3 regions of the Burkholderia sp. Bp8998 genome follow, and region 3 is predicted to be linked to each of the others. Evidence: predicted binding sites of a transcription regulator. Region 3 holds the regulator's gene; each other region holds the start of a gene.
The links. The regulator HrcA, encoded in region 3, represses chaperone genes, less so after heat shock. The targets are predictions, from matches to a motif close to TTAGCACTCNNNNNNNNNGAGTGCTAA.

Region 1: a site for HrcA is predicted at 1,364-1,390, ahead of DIE06_RS30605 (co-chaperone GroES). Genes of this name have one in related genera too.
Region 2: a site for HrcA is predicted at 1,404-1,430, ahead of rpoH (RNA polymerase sigma factor RpoH). Genes of this name have one in related genera too.

The regions. Positions count from the first base shown of each region.
Region 1 is NZ_QTQF01000041.1:27,150-30,422, reverse strand. It holds gene groL (chaperonin GroEL) at 1-950, opposite strand, end outside; gene DIE06_RS30605 (co-chaperone GroES) at 997-1,290, opposite strand; gene DIE06_RS30600 (SRPBCC family protein) at 1,666-2,175, opposite strand; gene DIE06_RS30595 (DUF1571 domain-containing protein) at 2,206-2,838, opposite strand; gene DIE06_RS30590 (quinol oxidase) at 2,835-3,257, opposite strand.
Region 2 is NZ_QTQF01000018.1:105,535-108,807, forward strand. It holds gene cydP (cytochrome oxidase putative small subunit CydP) at 1-77, opposite strand, end outside; gene rpoH (RNA polymerase sigma factor RpoH) at 406-1,341, opposite strand; gene DIE06_RS19255 (acyloxyacyl hydrolase) at 1,702-2,271, shown strand; gene DIE06_RS19260 (nuclear transport factor 2 family protein) at 2,317-2,700, shown strand; gene leuA (2-isopropylmalate synthase) at 2,844-3,273, opposite strand, start outside.
Region 3 is NZ_QTQF01000016.1:69,522-72,794, reverse strand. It holds gene DIE06_RS17555 (NAD kinase) at 1-618, opposite strand, end outside; gene hrcA (heat-inducible transcriptional repressor HrcA) at 749-1,771, shown strand; gene hemH (ferrochelatase) at 1,910-2,974, shown strand; gene DIE06_RS17540 (RNA-binding S4 domain-containing protein) at 2,980-3,273, shown strand, end outside.

The DNA of each region.
Region 1 (3,273 bases), on a different contig from region 3:
AGTTCTGCCAGCGTTGCCTTCTCGAGCGTCAGGCCGGTTTCTTCCGCGACGACTTGACCGCCGGTCAGGATCGCGATGTCTTCCAGCATGGCCTTGCGGCGATCGCCGAAGCCCGGCGCCTTGACCGCAACGGTCTTCAGGATGCCGCGGATGTTGTTGACGACCAGCGTTGCGAGCGCTTCGCCTTCGACGTCTTCAGCGATGATCAGCAGCGGACGGCCAGCCTTCGCGACTTGCTCGAGCACCGGCAGCAGATCACGGATGTTCGACACCTTCTTGTCGTGCAGCAGCACGAACGGGTTGTCGAGGACGGCGACTTGCTTGTCCGGGTTGTTGATGAAGTACGGCGACAGGTAGCCGCGGTCGAACTGCATGCCTTCGACGACGTCGAGCTCGTCGGCGAGCGACTTGCCGTCTTCGACGGTGATCACGCCTTCCTTGCCGACCTTGTCCATCGCTTCAGCGATGCGATCGCCGATCGACGTGTCGCTGTTCGCCGAGATCGAGCCGACCTGTGCGATTTCCTTGTTCGTCGTGCACGGCTTGCTGATCTTCTTCAGCTCTTCGACAGCCGCTGCGACTGCCTTGTCGATGCCGCGCTTCAGGTCCATCGGGTTCATGCCCGATGCGACGTACTTCATGCCTTCGCGAACGATCGATTGCGCGAGGACGGTTGCCGTCGTCGTGCCGTCGCCTGCGTTGTCGCTGGTCTTGGAAGCTACTTCCTTGACCATTTGCGCGCCCATGTTCTGGAGCTTGTCCTTCAGCTCGATTTCCTTCGCGACCGACACACCGTCCTTGGTGACCGTCGGGCCGCCGAAGCTGCGCTCGAGCACGACGTTGCGGCCCTTCGGACCCAGCGTGACCTTGACTGCGTTGGCGAGAATGTTCACGCCTTCGACCATCTTCGAACGGGCGGAATCGCCGAATACGACGTCTTTAGCTGCCATCTTCTAACTCCTTGAATTCTTGGGAATATGTACCGTCAGTGGACGCTTACTTCGCGTTGACCACGGCCATGATGTCTTCTTCGCGCATGACCAGCAGCTCCTGGCCGTCGACCTTGACGGTCTGGCCAGCGTACTTGCCGAACAGCACGCGATCGCCGACCTTCACGTCGAGCGCGATCGGCGCGCCCTTGTCGTCGCGCTTGCCCGGGCCGACCGCGAGGATCTCGCCTTGATCCGGCTTCTCAGCGGCAGCTTCGGGGATCACGATGCCCGAGGCGGTCTTGGTTTCCTGATCCAGGCGCTTGACGATCACGCGATCGTGCAAAGGACGAAGGTTCATATTCACTCCTCTCTTGACTGAGATTGAAGAACGCTTAGGGAATCTGCCCGGCGGGTCGCCCGGCAGAGAATTGTTAGCACTCTCGTGCAGCGAGTGCTAATTATATGGACGGGTTTTGACAAATTCAAGAAGGGGAGCCAGAGGTTTTTTCGCGCGGGACGAGGCGGCGGGAAAACGGGGAGGAAAGATGAAAAACCCTTTAAAAACAATCAAATAGACATCAACCCAGCGCTCCGGCTGCGGGCACGATGCGGGAAATCCCGACCATCGCATCGGTTTGACCCGGGGTAAGCACCGAGTTCCGCGGACGTCCGGCATCGGGTGAAAAAGCCTGCTTGCGCGCCGCCAGGGGCGCAAAAGCCCGGCGCCGGATCGTCACATGTCGGGGCAGCCCGCGACCGGCTGGAACGTCCGGCCGTCGGTCTCGACCGTCGCGCCGAGCAGACGCGCGAGACCTTTCGCGCCTTCGCGCATCACGACGTCGTGATTCCAGACGAACAGCGGGCGCGCGACCGGCGCCAGCCAGTTCATCCAGCGCTCGCGCGTACGGATGTGCCAGTCGTAGCGCACGACGGTGCGCGTGCCGTCGCCGGCGAAGGACCAGCAGCCGTCGCCTTCGATCGCGCCGCTCGCGCGGCCTTCGAGCACATGCGGCCGCTCGACGCGCAGCACGCGCATGTCGAAGGTCAGCCGGTACGGCAACGCGCCTTTCCACGTGTATCGCTGCAGTGCGCCGACGCCGCGCGCATCGCCGCGCTCGATCTCGACGGTCCGCACGGCCGCCTTCCACCAGTCGGGCCAGCGGTCGACCTGGTAGATCGCGTCCCACACCGCCGCGAGCGGCGCGTCCACGCGCCACGTCGTCGAAAACCGGTATTCCGCCATGCAGCCTCCGGCACGAGTCGGGATCAGGGATCAGGGTGCGAAAAAGCGGGCGGGAAACGCGACGTCGATTTCGACGTCGTCGAGCGTCACCGTTTCGAGCGGCGCACCGTCGTCGTCCCCGAAGCTGACGACCTTCAGCGGAAAGCCGTCCTGGGTGTCCAGCCACAGCCGGTAGCGATGCACGCCACCGACCACGTGCGCGGGCGCGCCCGTCACCGACACGCGCAGCGTGGCGCGGCCGCCGATGGTTTCCTCGCCTTCCGTCACCGTCGCGCCGCCCTGCTGCAGCGCATGCACGTTGCGCAGCAGCTCGCCGACGTCCGACCGGTCGACGCGATGGCCGCTGCGGTCGCGCAGGAGCGGATTGGACGGCGACAGCGTCAGCGCGGGCGGCGCATGCTCGCCGAACGGGCGCAGCCGGACCTTGCCGGCGCCGGGATCGTACGCGAGCACCGCGCCGTGATGCGGGGACACGAAGTCCATCCTGACGAAACCGGGTTTCAGGTATGCATAGTGGAATTCGGCGTGCTCGCCGCTTCGCGCCGACGAGCGGATCGTCGCGCGGTACGAGTGGACCTGGTCGAAATGCGTCTGCGCGACGGTCACGGGGTCGGCTGTCATGCTCGCTCCTATCAGGCTCGCGGCCAGCAACGCGGCGATCATGGCGCCGCCTCGACGTCGAGCACGCCCTCCATCCCGCGCTCGCGATGGCTGCGCAGGAACAGCAGCCGATGCGTGCAATAGTAGGCGAAGCGCCCGGGCGCCGTCGGCGTGAAGCGCAACGTGCGCGGCGTCGTGCCGAGTTCGGTGTGCACCGCGATGCCGGCCTGCGGCGCGTCGATCTTGAAACTGTGCGGCACGACACCCGGTTCGGCCGATACGGTCAATTCGACCGGCACGTGCGCGCGGACGATCACGTGGTTCGGACGAAAGAAATAGCTGCCGCCAACGATCGCCACCCGCTGCACGCCGTCGGCGTCGACCGGCACGCGCACCGGGGCATCGCCGTCCGCCCGCGTGAGCCCGGCGTTTGCCGCGAGCACCGCCACCACCATCGCCACCCTCGCCGTCTTCACGTTCATCTTCTGCTCCCTGTCG
Region 2 (3,273 bases), on a different contig from region 3:
GCAATGCGCGCGCGCCAGCCGGGCGTGCCGGCGGCCTGCGGGGGAGGTGGCGCAGGCTCTTTATTGATCGAGATCAAGGTGATTATCCTGAATCGATTTACATCGGGTTTGGGGCGACTTTACGTCGGATTTATGACGGCAGTTAAGCTGTTTTAATCCTTTTAAGCCGACATGCCAATTTTAAAATGCCGGCTTTCCGATGCCGAGTGCTGCGCTGCGGCAGACCGTCGCGAAGCGCGTGTCGAAACTTGAGGCAGATCAAGGTTATGCGGAAGGGGCCGGAATTCTCCCGATACCCGATCAATAAGGTCGATTAATAAGCGAAGCGCGCGGCGAAACGACAGACGAAAAAAAACCGCTGCCGGTCGGGCAGCGGTTTTGGGTGAAGCGCTCTAAATCGCGGATTTATGCGTATTCGGCGAGTGCGGTGCGCATCTTCTTCATGGCGCTCGCTTCGATCTGGCGGATGCGTTCGGCCGACACGCCGAACTCGGCCGCGAGGTCGTGCAGCGTCGAGCCGCCCGAGCCGTCGTCGTCGACGTTCAGCCAGCGCGCCTCGATGATTCGGCGGCTGCGTGCGTCGAGCGCCTCGAGCGCCTGCGCGATGCCGTCCGTCTGCAGCATGTCGCGCTGACGCGCGGCGAGCACGGCGGTCGGCTCGTTGTGCGAATCGGCCAGGTAGGCGATCGGCGCATACGACTCCTCGCCGTCTTCCACTTGCCCTTCGAGCGCGATGTCGCCGCCCGACAGACGCGTTTCCATTTCGGTCACGTCTTCGCGCTTGACGTTGAGCTCCTGCGCGAGGCCGTCGATTTCCTCGGGCGTCATCGCCTGCATGCTCTTCTTGTGGCTGCGCAGGTTGAAGAACAGCTTGCGCTGCGCCTTCGTCGTCGCGACTTTCACCATCCGCCAGTTGCGCAGGATGTACTCGTGGATCTCGGCCTTGATCCAGTGGATCGCGTACGACACCAGGCGCACGTTTTGCGCCGGGTCGAAACGCTTCACCGCCTTCATCAGGCCGATGTTGCCTTCCTGGATCAGGTCGCCGTGTGGCAGGCCGTAGCCGAGATAGTTGCGCGCGATCGACACGACGAGGCGCAGGTGCGACAGCACGAGACGGCGAGCCGAGTCGAGGTTGTTGTCGTCGCGGAATTCGGTCGCGTACTGGCGTTCCTCTTCGGCACTCAGCAGCGGGATCCGGTTCACGGCCTGGATATACGCGTCGATGTTGCCAAGCTGGCCCGGCAACATCGATTGAGTTGCGAGCGCCAGCGAGCCTGCCGATTCGGCCTTGGCCGGCGTCGGGCTCAGGGTGTTCGGAAGGGTCAGGGCGTGGCTCACTAAAAAACTCCTTTGGAATCAGGGACAAACCCCTGGTCTCGGATGAGATTCCGGGGCCCATCTTAGCACTCCCGTAATCCGAGTGCTAATTCCTTAGAGGGCGCGTGGCCATCCGAGTTCCCGATTTTCTATCGAACATGTCGAGTCGATAGTCTAATTTGCGACCGGGCTGACCGAAGGAAGTTCCGTAAACCGTTGTTTCTGATAGTAATCGGTAGACGGTTTCGATTTTTGTAGTTTTGGAAGCAAACAATTTCGCTTCGTGATGCCGATCCGAAAAGTCCTTTACCATACCATTCAGTTCGCTCGGGCCGGCCGTTGCGGCAAGGCTCCATTCAACCCGCAAAGTTGGAGTGTCAGATGAACAATAAGAAGAATCGCCGGCCCCATAGCCGGCTTGCGCTGCATGCGCTGCTGGCGGCGTCGCTGCTGGGCGGATCGGGGGCCGCATTCGCGGATCGGTGGGGGATCCGGGCCGGCGGCGGATTTTCCGATCGCCACGGGATCGACACGGCCGATCTCGGCGTGGTGTGGGATCCGGGCTGGAACTGGTGGGAAATCGGCGGCTGGCACTTCGCGTTCGTGATGGAAGGCAACGTCGGCTACTGGCACACGGGCGGCAACGTCCACGCCAACCTCGGGGAGATCGGCGCGACGCCGATGTTCCGTTTCATCAAGAGCGCGGGCCAGGTCCGCCCGTTCATCGAGGCCGGCGCCGGCATCCGGTTCCTGACGCATCCGACGATCTCGCACAATCTGTCGCTGTCGACGTCATTCCAGTTCGCGGACGTCGTCGGCGTCGGCGCGCAGTTCGGAGAACGCCAACAGTATCAGGTCGGTTATCGTTTTCAACATGTGTCTAACGCGGGTATCAAAGAGCCGAATCCTGGTATAAATTTCCACCAGTTCTACGTGCAGTACAACTTCTGATCCGCACGTCCGCGCACGGCGGGCGCGCTGCCGAGGAGTCAGGCGATGGCGAAGGTGGTCGATGCGATTCGCGCACTCGAGCGCGATCGGTTCCGGGCGATGGTCGACGGAGACGGCGAGGCGCTCGATGCGCAATTGTCGGACAAGGTGTTCTTCGTGCACACCAATGGCAAACGCGAAACCAAGCAGCAGTTCATCGACGCCATCGTCGCCGGCCGCCGCCGCTATCGCCAGATCGAAATCCAGTCGCAGGACCTGCTGCCCGTCGGTGATGCAACCTGCGTCGTCACCGGGCGCGCGTTGATCGAGATGGAAACGAATAACGGCGGTCTGGTGTTTCCGATCGCCTATACCGCCGTTCACACCCATGAGCAGGGCCGGTGGCGCCTGCTCGCGTGGCAGGCAACGCGGTGCGCGACCGAGACATGAGCGCGCGTGGCGCTCGTTTTCATGTCCCGACCGAAGCGGCCTCCTGGGCCGCTTTTTGCTGGCCCGTGCGGCGCGGATCGCGCGGCGCACGGGCGGTCACGCACCGCTCGCTGTCGTTGGAACCCTGAATCGAGACCTGGCGGTCAGGCCGCCGCGCGGTGGTCGGCGCAATGCCAGGCCGAGCGGTTGATCGCGCTGACGACCGCATCGAGCGCGGCGCTCGCCGCATCGTCGTGCACCCCGACGCCATGCCGCAACGGCGCATCGCCGACCCGGCAGCCGACCGATACCGCGATCCGGCCGTCCGTCGTGCGCGCGTGCTCGCACGAGGCAACGTCGATCGTCGCGCCGGCCGCCGTCGCGAAGGCCGCGGCCACGCGCCGGACGGTGTCTTCGGGCGTCGCGCCGGCCGGCGGCGGCCCGGCGACGTCGCGGTTCTGCCAGCGCGCGCCGTCACCGTGGCGCTCGGCCGGGCCGTCGGTCTCGAAGAATTCGCGGGCGAACAGCGCGCAGATCGCGTCGCCGGTCACTTCCTCGCCCGACGCATCGGCAAGCGTCTGCACCGCGTGGCTG
Region 3 (3,273 bases):
CTGGAGCTGCGGATGCAGGATCGGGCCGGCCGACGACAGCGCGTACGCGGTCGAGCCGGTCGGCGTGGCGACGATCAGGCCGTCCGAACGCTGGTTGTACATGTACCGGCCGTCGACCGACGCGCGCAGCTCGACCATCCCGGAAAAGCCGCTGCGGTTCACGACGACGTCGTTGAACGCGAGCGCGTGGTAGATCGGTTCGCCGTCGCGCACGATGCGGGCCTCGAGCAGCGAGCGCTCCTCGCGCTCGAACTTGCCCGACAGGATCACCGGGACGCGCGCCTGCATGTCGGCCGCCGCGATGTCGGTGATGAAGCCGAGCCGCCCGTGGTTGATCCCGATCAGCGGCGTCTTGTACGGCGCGAGCTGGCGGCCGATGCCGAGCATCGTGCCGTCGCCGCCGAGCACGACCGCCACGTCCGCGCGCGCCCCGATTTCCGCCGGGGTGAGCGCCGGATAGCCGGAGATGCCGATCTCGCGCGCGGTGTCGGCTTCGAACACGACCTCGAAGCCGAGCTTCGCGATGCAGCCAGCCAGCGTGGCGAGCGGCTCGGCGATGCCGGGCGTGTTGCTCCGGCCGACGAGCGCGACAGTGTTGAACTGATTACCGGTTTTCATGCCGGCATTACACCATAGCTCGTTGACGAAAAGAACCGGCTGTGCGCGGACGGGGCCGGATCGGTCAGCCCGCGCGACAGTGGCCGCGGCCACTCGCCGCGGTCGCGCGGTTGCGCTAAAATTTTCCACCATGCTAGATCCTCGCGCACGAACCCTCCTGAAAACCCTGATCGAACGGTATATCGCCGACGGTCAGCCGGTCGGCTCGCGCACGTTGTCCCGTTATTCCGGGCTCGAGCTGAGCCCGGCAACGATCCGCAACGTGATGTCCGACCTGGAGGAGCTCGGCCTCGTGTCGAGCCCGCACACGTCGGCCGGCCGCGTGCCGACGCCGCGCGGCTATCGCCTGTTCGTCGACACGATGCTGACGGTCGAGGCGCCGATCGACGCCGAGGCCGTCGCGCGCCAGGTACAGAACACGCTGCAGGCCGGCGAGCCGCAGCAGCGGGTCGTGGCGGCCGCGGCGAGCGTGCTGTCGAACCTGTCGCAGTTCGCGGGTGTCGTGCTGACGCCGCGCCGCAGCCACGTGTTCAAGCAGATCGAGTTCATGCGGCTGTCGGACAAGCGGATCCTGCTGATCATCGTCACGCCCGAGGGCGACGTGCAGAACCGGATGCTCGCGACGCCGCGCGACTATTCGCCGTCGCAGCTCACCGAGGCGTCCAACTACATCAATGCGCATTTCGCCGGGCTGTCGTTCGACGAGGTGCGCCGCCGCCTGCGCGACGAGATCGACCAGTTGCGCGGCGACATGACCACGCTGATGCATGCAGCCGTGACGGCCAGCACCGAGGTGCCCGACACCGAGGACACCGTGCTGATTTCCGGCGAGCGCAACCTGCTCGAAGTGGCGGACCTGTCGTCCGACATGGCGCGGCTGCGCAAGCTGTTCGACGTGTTCGACCAAAAGACGGGCCTCCTGCAATTGCTCGACGTGTCGAGCCACGCCCAGGGCGTGCAGATCTTCATCGGCGGCGAATCGACGCTCGTGCCGATCGAGGAAATGAGCGTCGTGACCGCACCCTACGAGGTGAACGGCCAGATCGTCGGCACGCTCGGCGTGATCGGCCCGACCCGCATGGCGTACAACCGCGTGATCCCGATCGTCGACATCACCGCGCGGCTGCTGTCGCTCACGCTGAGCCAGCAGTAACCTGAACCGACACCGTCCCGCCATCGTGCCGCGGCGGCGCGCGCGCCACCAGTCGGCCGAACGGCCAGCCGACCCGAGCGAGGCGGCCCGCTATAATTGAGGGCCGTCCGACTGCGTGCCGCGAGCACGTTCCTGCCCATGCGTTTCGATCTTGAGCCGCCTTCGAGCGTCGCGGCTGCCCATCGCATCGGCGTGCTGCTGATCAATCTCGGCACGCCCGACGCCCCGACGCCGCGCGCGGTGCGGCGCTATCTGGCCGAGTTCCTGTCGGACCCCCGCGTCGTCGAAATCCCGCAGGCCGTCTGGCAAGTGCTGCTGCGCACGCTGATCCTGCCGCTGCGCGGCCGCGCGTCCGCGAAGAAATACGCGGCCGTCTGGATGCCCGAAGGCTCGCCGCTGCGCGTATACACCGAGCGCCAGACCGAAGGCGTGCGCCACCTGCTCGCCTCGAACGGCTATCAGGTGACGGTCGACTACGCGATGCGCTACGGCAGCCCGAGCATTGCGCAGGCGCTCGCGCAGTTCAAGCGCGCGGGCGTCGAGCGCGTGCTGCTGATGCCGATGTATCCGCAATACTCGGCGTCCACCACCGCGACGGCATTCGATGCCGCGTTCGCCGCGCTCGCGCGGATGCGCAACCAGCCGGAAGTGCGCACGGTGCGGCAGTATGCCGACCATCCGGCCTACATCCACGCGCTTGCCGAACAGGTGCGCCAGTACTGGGCGCAGCACGGCCGGCCCGACTTCGCGGCCGGCGACAAACTCGTGCTGAGTTTTCACGGCGTGCCGAAACGCACGCTCGACCTGGGCGACCCCTATCACGACCAGTGCCAGCAGACGGGCGCGCTGCTGATGGCCGTGCTCGGGCTGTCGACGCTCGAATGCCGCGTAACGTTCCAGTCGCGCTTCGGCAAGGCCGAGTGGCTGCAGCCGTACACGGCGCCGACACTGCGCGAGCTCGGCGAGGCCGGCGTGCGGCGGGCCGATGTGTTCTGTCCCGGTTTTACGGCCGATTGTCTGGAGACGATCGAGGAGATCGGGATGGAGGTGCGCGACGAGTTCATCGCGGGCGGCGGCCAGACGTTCCACCGGATTCCGTGCCTGAACGGCGCGTCCGCGTGGATCGGCGCGGTGGGCGAGATCGTCGCCGAGAATCTGCAGGGCTGGCCGGTGAAGGTCGTGCAGCCCGAAACGGTGAGTTGAACGCGATGAACTACAGGATTTCGACGGAACCCGGCGCGAAGCTGCGCATCGACAAATGGCTATGGGCCGCCCGCTTCTTCAAGACGCGCTCGCTCGCGTCCGACGCGGCCGACAAGGGCCACGTGAAGATCAACGGCGCGGCGGTCAAGCCGGCGAAGGACGTGCGCGTCGGCGACGAGGTCGAGATTGCGATCGATGGTGTCGTCTGGCACATTGCCGTGCTGGGCATTTGCGACGTGCGCGGGCCCGCGAGCATCGCGCAGACGCTTTACGAGGAAACGGAAGCGGGGCGCGTCGCG